2 regions of the Gordonia polyisoprenivorans genome follow, and region 1 is predicted to be linked to the other one. Evidence: riboswitches for the same ligand, from Rfam matches in the RefSeq annotation. Region 1 holds a riboswitch; the other holds the start of a gene.
The links. Region 1 has a riboswitch for S-adenosylmethionine ahead of J6U32_RS11945 (bifunctional o-acetylhomoserine/o-acetylserine sulfhydrylase). Riboswitches for the same ligand answer to the same signal wherever they lie in the genome.
Positions count from the first base shown of each region.

Region 2: another riboswitch for S-adenosylmethionine. It lies ahead of J6U32_RS25805 (aminotransferase class V-fold PLP-dependent enzyme); the one in region 1 lies ahead of J6U32_RS11945 (bifunctional o-acetylhomoserine/o-acetylserine sulfhydrylase).

Region 1 covers NZ_CP072203.1:2,649,022-2,653,600, forward strand. The annotation lists gene metX (homoserine O-acetyltransferase MetX) at 1-951, opposite strand, end outside; gene J6U32_RS11945 (bifunctional o-acetylhomoserine/o-acetylserine sulfhydrylase) at 976-2,310, opposite strand; SAM riboswitch class IV at 2,372-2,492, opposite strand; gene J6U32_RS11950 (cutinase family protein) at 2,711-4,441, shown strand; gene J6U32_RS11955 (MFS transporter) at 4,535-4,579, shown strand, end outside.
Region 2 covers NZ_CP072203.1:5,746,032-5,750,610, forward strand. The annotation lists gene alc (allantoicase) at 1-704, shown strand, start outside; gene J6U32_RS25800 (hypothetical protein) at 726-1,157, opposite strand; gene J6U32_RS25805 (aminotransferase class V-fold PLP-dependent enzyme) at 1,154-2,458, opposite strand; SAM riboswitch class IV at 2,476-2,589, opposite strand; gene J6U32_RS25810 (isochorismate synthase) at 2,680-3,777, shown strand; gene J6U32_RS25815 (HNH endonuclease) at 4,343-4,579, shown strand, end outside.

The DNA of each region.
Region 1 (4,579 bases):
GGTGCACGAGGCGAGGGCGGCGGCGATACCACCCCGGTTGCGGCCGACGTCATGGTGGTTCAGCACGTCGGAGAGCACCACATAGCTGCCCGGATCGAAGCGCTCGATCAGTTTGTCGGCCTGGTGCTCGAGATAACTCTGCACCGCGTAGCGGCCGCCGAGGAGCGGATTCTCTTGCGCCTGAGGCGCATTGGCGAACCGCTCGTCGAGTTCACCCTCGAATCGGTAGGTGAGGTGGGCGATACGTCGGGCGATTCCGAGGCCGGCGATCGGGGAGCGCCCGGTGCCGTGGTAGTCCCCGCCCTGCCAGTTGGGATCGGAGGTGATCGCCGCGATCTGGGTGGTCTGTGTGCCGATCTGATCGGCGGTCGCGCGGGCGCCGACCGCCAGCACCAGGGCGCTGCGGACCCGATCGGGGTACTCGATCGCCCACTCCAGCGCACGCGCGCCGCCCATCGAGCCGCCGAGTACCGCGCCGATTCCCCGGATGCCCAGGGCATCGAGCAGGGCCGCCTCGGCGCGCACCTGATCGAGCACGGTGATGTCGGGGAAGCGTGAACCCCAGGGCCGCCCTTGCGAATCCGGCGACGACGGGCCCGTCGACCCACGGCAGCCGCCGAGGACGTTGGCGGAGATGACGCACCATTCGTCGGTGTCGATGGCAGCTCCCGGCCCGATCAGGCCGTCCCACCACCCGGGCGAGGGATGCTCGTCGGTGGGCGCGCCGGTCACATGCGAGTCGCCGGTCAGGGCGTGCAGCGTGAGGATCACGTTGTCACGTGCGGGCGACAACGTCCCCCAGCGCTGGAACGCCAGGGTGACGTCGTCGAGTTGCTGCCCGTTGTCGAGAGACAACGACCCCAAACGCATTCGGACCATCTGCCCGTCGGGAACTCGTTCCCACTCGGGCTGATGCGTCGTGGACGCCTGGGGGTCGATACTCACCGACACGGGTGTTGTACTCCTGTCCTCGAACTACTTGGCCGCCGCGAAACCCTGGTCGAGGTCGGCGATGATGTCGTCGATGCCCTCGATACCGACGGCCAGGCGCACCAGGCCGGGGGTCACACCGGCAGCGAGCTGCTCCTCGGGGGTCAGCTGGCTGTGGGTGGTCGAGGCGGGGTGGATGACCAGCGACCGCACGTCACCGATGTTGGCGACGTGGCTGTGCAGCGTCAACGCCTCGACGAAGCGCTTCCCCGCGTCGACGCCACCGGCGATCTCGAAGCCGATGATCGCGCCCTGCCCCTTGGGGGCGAGCTTCTGACCACGGGAGTACCAGGGCGAGGACTGCAGACCGGCGTAGGCGACCGACTCGACCTGAGCGTGATCGGCGAGATGGGCCGCGACCCGCTGCGCATTGGCGACGTGGCGCTCGACGCGCAGGCTCAGGGTTTCCAGTCCCTGGGCGAGCAGGAAGGCGTTGAACGGCGAGATCGCCGCACCGGTGTCACGCAGCAACTGCACGCGTGCCTTGAGCGCGTAGGCCGGCGCACCGAGGTCGGCGAACACCGCACCGTGATAGCTGGGGTCGGGGGTGGTGAAGCCGGGGAACAGATCCTGGCCGTCACGCTGCACCCGCCAGTCGAAGGTGCCGCCGTCGACGATGATGCCGCCGATCGCGGTGCCGTGCCCACCGATGTACTTGGTCGCCGAGTGGACGACGATGTCGGCGCCGTGGGCCAGCGGGTTCAGCAGGTACGGGGTGGCGACGGTGTTGTCGACGATCAGCGGCACGCCGTTGCGATGGGCGACCTCGGAGATGCCCTCGATGTCGAGGATCTCGTTGTTGGGGTTGGAGATCGACTCGCCGTAGAAGGCCCGGGTGTTGTCGCGGACCGCGGCCTGCCACGAATCGAGATCCTCGGGATCCTCGACGAAGCTCACCTCGATACCGAGCTTGGGCAGTGTGTAGTGGAAGAGGTTGTAGGTTCCGCCGTAGAGACGCGGGCTCGACACGACGTGTCCGCCGTTCTCCACGATGTTGAGGATGGCGTAGGTCTCGGCGGCCTGACCGGACGCGACCAACAGTGCCGCCACACCGCCCTCGAGCGCGGCGACACGCTGCTCGACGGCGTCCTGGGTGGGGTTCATGATGCGGGTGTAGATGTTGCCCGGCTCGGCGAGGCCGAAGAGGTTGGCCGCGTGGGTGGTGTCGTTGAAGACGTACGACGTGGTCTGGTAGATCGGCAGTGCACGAGCGTTCGTGGCGGCGTCGGCCGACTGGCCCACATGGATCTGCTTGGTCTCGAAACTCCAGTCGTCGGCTGGGTTCTGGGCATCCGTGCCGTCGTTGGCTACGTCAGACATGAGAATAGATCACTTTCTGCGGTCGGCAGGGTGTGGTGACCCTGATGGGGTCCGACCTTCGGACCCGCGCTTGCCGGGGATGCTCGTCGCGATCCCACAACCCGGTCATCACCCGGAGCACCCCACCGCGGTTGGAGGGTTGCCGATCAGCGAGCCGGGGCTTGACGCTGATACTCATGACCTGGCGACAAGGATATAACACGGTCGTCGGCGGCTGAGAACCCTCCTGCTCAGCCTGGTTTGCGTGCTGGACAGAAACGGTCGGAGTCGGTTCGGGCGTGGCGGCGGGTGTCGCCCGGACGGACCAATCGCGTCCTGATCTCGACGGATCGGCCGGAATCGGCCGCGCCGTCTGCCTACTCTTGCCCCATCACGGTTCCCTCGCCCAAGGACGTGTCCGATGCGGCTCTCACCTTCCTTCGCCTCGCTCCGCGGCAGCATCTCGACCGGAGTGGTCGGGGCCGCGACTGTGGCGCTCATCGCGGCCGCATTCTGGGGTCACGGGGTCGCGTCGGCGGAAACAGCGGCGGCGTGCAGTCAACCCGGTCGGGTGTTCATCGTCGGCGGCACGTGGAATTCCGACGGTTCGTATCTCGTCGGGATCGAACAGCGCTACACCGGGCACGGCGCCCACTGGGAGGAGCTGCCGGACAGTCCGTACTCCGGCGCGGGCGCCTACGAGATCGAGCAGGTGCCCTACTCCGCGACCATCTGGCCGCTCGGGTCGGTCGGATACAACGCCAGCGAGGCCGAAGGGTCGGCCAATCTGGAGCAGGCCGTCGCCGCGTACCAGCAGCAGTGCGGTGCCGACAAGAAGATCGTCATCGCCGGCTACTCGCAGGGGGCGCGGATCGCCGGCGACGTGCTCACCGACATCGGGGCAAATCGGTCGGTGACCATGGACGACGGCTCGACCTACGTCATCTCCACCACCGATTCCGACGGTGCACGCACGGTGTCGGGAGAGCTCTACTCCGATCCGCGGATGTCGGCGACGCTGTGGGGACAGGGGATCGAGGCGACCCTGGTCGGGATCATCCCCGGTCTGACCATGTCCGGAACCCGAGCGGTCACCGACTACGGGGGCCTGCCGGTGACCACCTACTGCATCGCGGGCGATCCGATCTGCGATCTCCCCGATCCGTTCCATGACCCCATCGGCGACCTCGACGCCCTCCTCGGCTATTGGGTCAAGCACGGTCAGTATCCGTTTCACATGTATCAATTCCCGGGCACCGGCACGACCTGGTACATGAACGGCGCGAACGAGCCGATGACGTGCACGCAGAGCGGGTCGCTGCAGACCTGCACGATCGCCTCGCCCTCATCGATGGTCATCCTCGCCCAGAACCTCGTCGACGCGCTGGGCCTGCACTGGTCGGTCCCGGACCTGGTGGCCTACCGGTTCCGCCTACCCGACATCATCGGGATCACCCTTGCCGACTTCCAGCCACCGATCCGCTGGGTCATGGACTGGTTTCCGCCGTTGCCACAACTGGGCTACGGCGCGTACCTGCCGGATCTCTACGCCTTCGAGAACACCATCAACGGCGCGCTCACCTGGAACCGTGAGCTCTTCGAAGAAGGAGTGCAGGCACTGCTGGCCAGCGGCAAGAGCATCGTCGCATTGCCGCTCAATTTCGTGAAGTACTGGGCGGCGCGCGTCGTCGAGGGCATCACGACGGTGCCGAGGGGTTCGACGAGTGCGGGTGCGGGTGCGACGGTGCTGTCGACCCCGACACAGGTCGCGGTGCCGCTGCTTGCGTCCCGACAGAGCGCTGTCGGTGGTGGGGCGGGCGCTGTGGGCGAGGAGGCGGGCGCTGTCGGTGGTGGGGCGGGCGCTGTGGGCGAGGAGGCGGGCGCTGTGGGCGCAACGCAGGCACCGGCGCCCGAGTCGAGTGTGGCGCCTATGTCGAGTACGTCGCCGGAGCCGAGTGTGTCGCCTACGTCGAGCACGTCGCCGGAGTCGAGTTCGACGACCGAGTCGGGCGCGACGTCGTCGCAGTCGGAAACGTCGTCACAGGAGAGTTCCGCGCCGTCGCCAGGTGAGACCGAGAGCGGTTCCGCACCGGATCAGACAACGGTGCCGTCCGCCTCGTCGGCGAAGGAATCTGCTGCCGCCACACCGTGACGGACGTCTCGATTCCGGTCCGACGAACCCGTGTGAACGAACTCACCCGACCACACGGGAATCCGCACCGGACGGGTGGTGGTTGCGCCTCCCGTGTCGAGATCAGCCCACCCCACCTCCGCCGTGACCGCCGACGCG
Region 2 (4,579 bases), 2.9 Mb from region 1:
AGGCCGCCGCCAAGGAGGGCGTCGTCTCCGTCGACGAACTGCTGACCGACACCGAGTGGGTCACCATCGTCGAGAAGAGCCCCGTCGACGGCGACACCCGCAACCCGTTCCGGGTCGACGCGAAGGATCGCTTCACCCACGTGCGTCTGACGATGCATCCCGACGGCGGTGTGGCCCGATTCCGGGTCCATGGGCGCGGCGTACCCAACCCGCACTTCTTCCGTTACGGCCATTTCGACCTGGCCGCGTTGGAGAACGGTGGCCTGATCACGGCCTGCTCCAACATGTTCTACAGCTCGCCCAACAACCTGCTCATGCCCGGCCGTGCACGGCACATGGGCGAGGGCTGGGAGACCTCGCGTCGGCGCGACGACGGCAACGACTGGGTGCAGGTACGCCTGGCCGGACAGGGCCGGGTGAGCCTCGTCGAACTCGACACCAGCTACTTCCTGGGCAACGCGCCCGGCGCGGCAATGGTCCGCGGCCGCGACGGCGAGGACGGCGAGTGGTTCGAGGTGTTGGGCCGCACCGACTTACAGCCCGACACCCGGCACCGGTTCGTCATCGACCTCGACCGGCCGATGACCGAGGCGCGCATCGACGTCTACCCCGACGGCGGGATGGCCCGACTCAAGCTGTACGGCCTGCTGACCGACGAGGCGCAGACCGAACTCGTTGAGCAGTGGGAGCGCGGCGAGGCCTGAGCACGACTGGTCGCCGGGATGTCAGGCCGCGCGTCGCTCCGCGAACGACGGCAACACCAGCTCGCGCACGCGGTGACTCGTCGCCGAACCGTCGAGTGGCACCAGGATCACCGCGTCGGCGACCTCGGCCGCGTAGATGTCGCGGATGAGGGTCACCAGACCGCTCGGCGTACCCACATAGCGGACGGTGCCGCCGTTGATCTCGTCCGGAATGTGTGCGACCGCCGCCCGCGCCGACGCGGCGCTGGGCGCGATCGCCACCTCCACCTCGAGTGCGACGGAGAAGTTCGCGGTGTCGCGGGTACCGGCCCGCAGCAGCGAGCGGGCCCGCTGGGCGTCACGCAGCGTGGGTCGACGGACGACGATGGCCGACGGCTCGGCGGGAACGTCGTCGGCGAGCGCGACGCGCAGCGACGGCCGTCCGATGCTGATGCGATCGAGTTCGATGGTCATGCCGGGTTCCCTCCGGGTGAGGTCGAGATGAGTTGTGCCAGAGCGTCGATCAAGCGGTCGATGTCGGCGGCCCCGGTGCCGAGGCCGAAGCTCGCGCGCACGGCGCCGTCGGGGTGGCCGAGGCGAGTGAGGATCGGGTGGGCGCAGAACTTTCCGTCGCGCACGCCGATGCCGTGTTCGTCGCTGAGATATTCGGCGACGGCGCGCGGTGCAATGCCGTCGACGCCGAACCCGGCGATCCCGACGCGATCGGTGATGTCGTCGAAGATGCGGAGTGCCTCGACGCCGTCGATCCGCGCGAGACCGTCATCGAGACGGCAACGCAATTCGTGTTCGTGCAGGCCGATCGCCTCGAAGCCGATCTCGGTGATCGCCTCGCAGGCCGCGGCGATGGCGATGGCGCCCAACACATTCGGAGACCCTGCTTCATGCCGCGCGGCACCGGTGTGCCAGGCAGTGGCCGCGCAGTTCTCGTCGGGCCCGTCGACGACGCTCACCTGCGCCGAGGCGCCACCGCCGGCGAGATACGGGTCGGCGGCGTCGAGCCAGTCCGTTCGTCCGATGAGCACTCCCGCCCCGAACGGCGCGTAGACCTTGTGACCGGAGAACACCAGGTAGTCGATACCGTGGCTGACCATCGACACCGGCCGGTGGGCGACGAGTTGGGCTGCGTCGACGAGGATGCGCGCGCCGTGTCGGTGCGCGATGGCGGCGAGGCGACCGATCGGCAGGACCTCGCCGGTGACGTTGGAGGCCGCGGTCACCGCGAGCAATGCCGCGGGAGCCGCGGCCAGTTCGCATTCGAGCGCGACGAGGGTGTCCTCGATACCCGGACGCGCGGTCACGATGCGGGCCGTCCCGGAGTCGCGCGAGACCCACGGCAGGAGGTTGGCGTGGTGCTCGATGTCGAAGACCACAACGTCGCCGGGGGTGCAGTGGGCCGCCAGATTGATCGCGTCGGTGGTGTTGCGGGTGAACACGACGGTGTCGTCGGCACGCCCACGCACGAAGCGCCGCACCGTCTCCCGGCACTGCTCGTAGCGACGGGTGGTGACCTGGGACAGATGGCCGGCACCGCGGTGGACACTCGCGTACTGGTGCAGCGACGCGGCGACGGCGTCGGCGACCGCGGTCAGGGCGGGGGCGCTCGCCGCATAGTCGAGATTGGCGTAGGCCACCTCGTTCCCGTCGGCGAGCGGCACCGGCTGTCCTGCGCCGACGACCTCGGCCAGCGGCTCGCAGGACGACGGATCTGCGCACACGGTGGCGGCGACCGATGCGGGGGTGGCGACAGCAGTCATCGAAAAATCTCCTCGGGAATCCACGCTTGCCGTGTCCGGGTGGTACACGGCCAGGTCGTCACCCGGAGCACCCCACCGCGGAGGAGGGTTGCCGACCAGCGAGCCGGGGCTTGTCACTGGCACTCATGACCTGCACCAAGGGTGACCTATCACGTCCGAGGGTGTCAATTTTCACTCAGCGTGGGCGAAATCCCGGCGCCGTCCGGCGCTAGGTTGGTCGGGTGAGCGGCGAACCTGTGGGAGATGAGGGAACGGGGCCTGCCCCGTTCGTGTTGTCGCGTCCGCACGGAGCGGTTCGGGCCGAGGGCGTTGCGCGACGGTTCACCGCGGTCTCCGACGCCGCCGAGGCACTGCGATCCGGTGCGGTGGCGTCGGTGGTCGGCGCACTCCCGTTCGACCCCGCCGATCCGGCCGCGCTGTTCGCACCCGAGCGATTGCATCGGGAACAGGCGCTCGGTGGGCGCGCCCCCCTCCGTCATTCACTGACCCACTTCGTCGAGATCCCCAACGCCGCCACACATCGGGAGCGGGTGCGCCGGGCGGTGGCCGCCATCGATGCCGGCGACCTCGACAAGGTGGTGCTCGCGAGAACCGTTGGTGCGGTGCTTGATTCACCGGTCGAGATCGGCGAGCTCCTCGAGGCGCTGGCGCACGGCAATTCCGAACGCAATGCGTTCGTGGTCGACACCGGCCACTCGTGGCTGCTCGGCGCGAGCCCGGAGTTGTTGCTGCACAAGAGCGGCCGCGAGGTCACCTGTCATCCGTATGCCGGTTCGGCTCCTCGCTCGTCGGACCCGGAAGCCGATCGCGAAGCCCGGGAGAAACTCGCCGCGTCGGACAAGGATCATCGCGAGCACGCGTTTGTCGTCGAGCATCTGCGTGAACGGTTGGCGCCGATCAGCGACGAACTCTCTGTCGCGACCCGACCTCAGTTGCTTTCCACCGGCGAGATGTGGCATCTGGCCACACCGATTCGCGCCCGGCTCACCGATCCGGATGTCGGCGCGCTCGACCTGGCCCTCGCCCTGAGCCCCACCCCCGCGGTGTGCGGAACACCGACCGACGCTGCGGCACAGTTCATCCGGGATCACGAGGAACCCCGTGGACTCTACGCCGGCGCCGTCGGCTGGGCCGACGCACACGGCGACGGCGAGTGGATGGTCACCATCCGTTGCCTCGAACTCGACGCCGACCGACAAACCTTTCGCACGTGGGCCGGCGGCGGCATCGTCGCCGACTCCGATCCCGAAGCCGAACTCGCCGAGACCACCGACAAACTGCTGACGGTATTGCGGGCGTTGGGAATCGACAACCGCTGATCAGCAGGCCTCCTCCCCCGGCGGTCGAGGCTTGCTCGAGTAACCTTCCCCATCGGTGGCCCAGGCGCACCCCCGTACCTGGACATACCCGCCCCATCGACGATCCAGGCCCCCGCACTCGAGCAGCCCTCCCCATCGACGGTTCCATGCGCACCACCCCCGTACCCGAGCAACCCCTCCCCATCGATGATCCAGGCGCACAACCCCGTACTCGAGCATCCCCTCCCCATCGACGGTCCATACGCACCACCCCCGTACCCGAGCATCCCCTCCCCATCGATGATCCATACGCACAACCCCCCGTACCCGAGTCATCCCCTCCCCATCGATGGTCGAGGTGCACGGCGCCCCAGGCGCCGGGCCTCGAGACCCGGCGAGATGACAGGTATCGCAACCACATCCATCGACTACAGCAAAAACCGCGCCCCTACCACACCCCGCCGACAGAAAAGCATCGCCGAAACACGTTGTCCACAAGCAGAATTGACCAAAATACCCCTTGCATCGAACACCCTGGCGAGGTACACTGGACCCATCACACCGATCAGCCACCGAGGAGGGGCCCATGATCGAATCCACTACAGTCCTTGACGCGCAAACCGTTGACGCCGAAGCAATCTTCGCCACCATCGTCACCCAACTCAGCGACCTGCAATGGAATCCCGACATGACCGGACCCCAAGCCTTCGGCGCCATGAAACAAGTCCTACTGTTGCGCAATCTGGTCGATCACCACGCCACGTCGCTCACCGGCGAACTGGATCGGTTAGAGGTGGCCGACCACAAAACCACCCGACTTCGA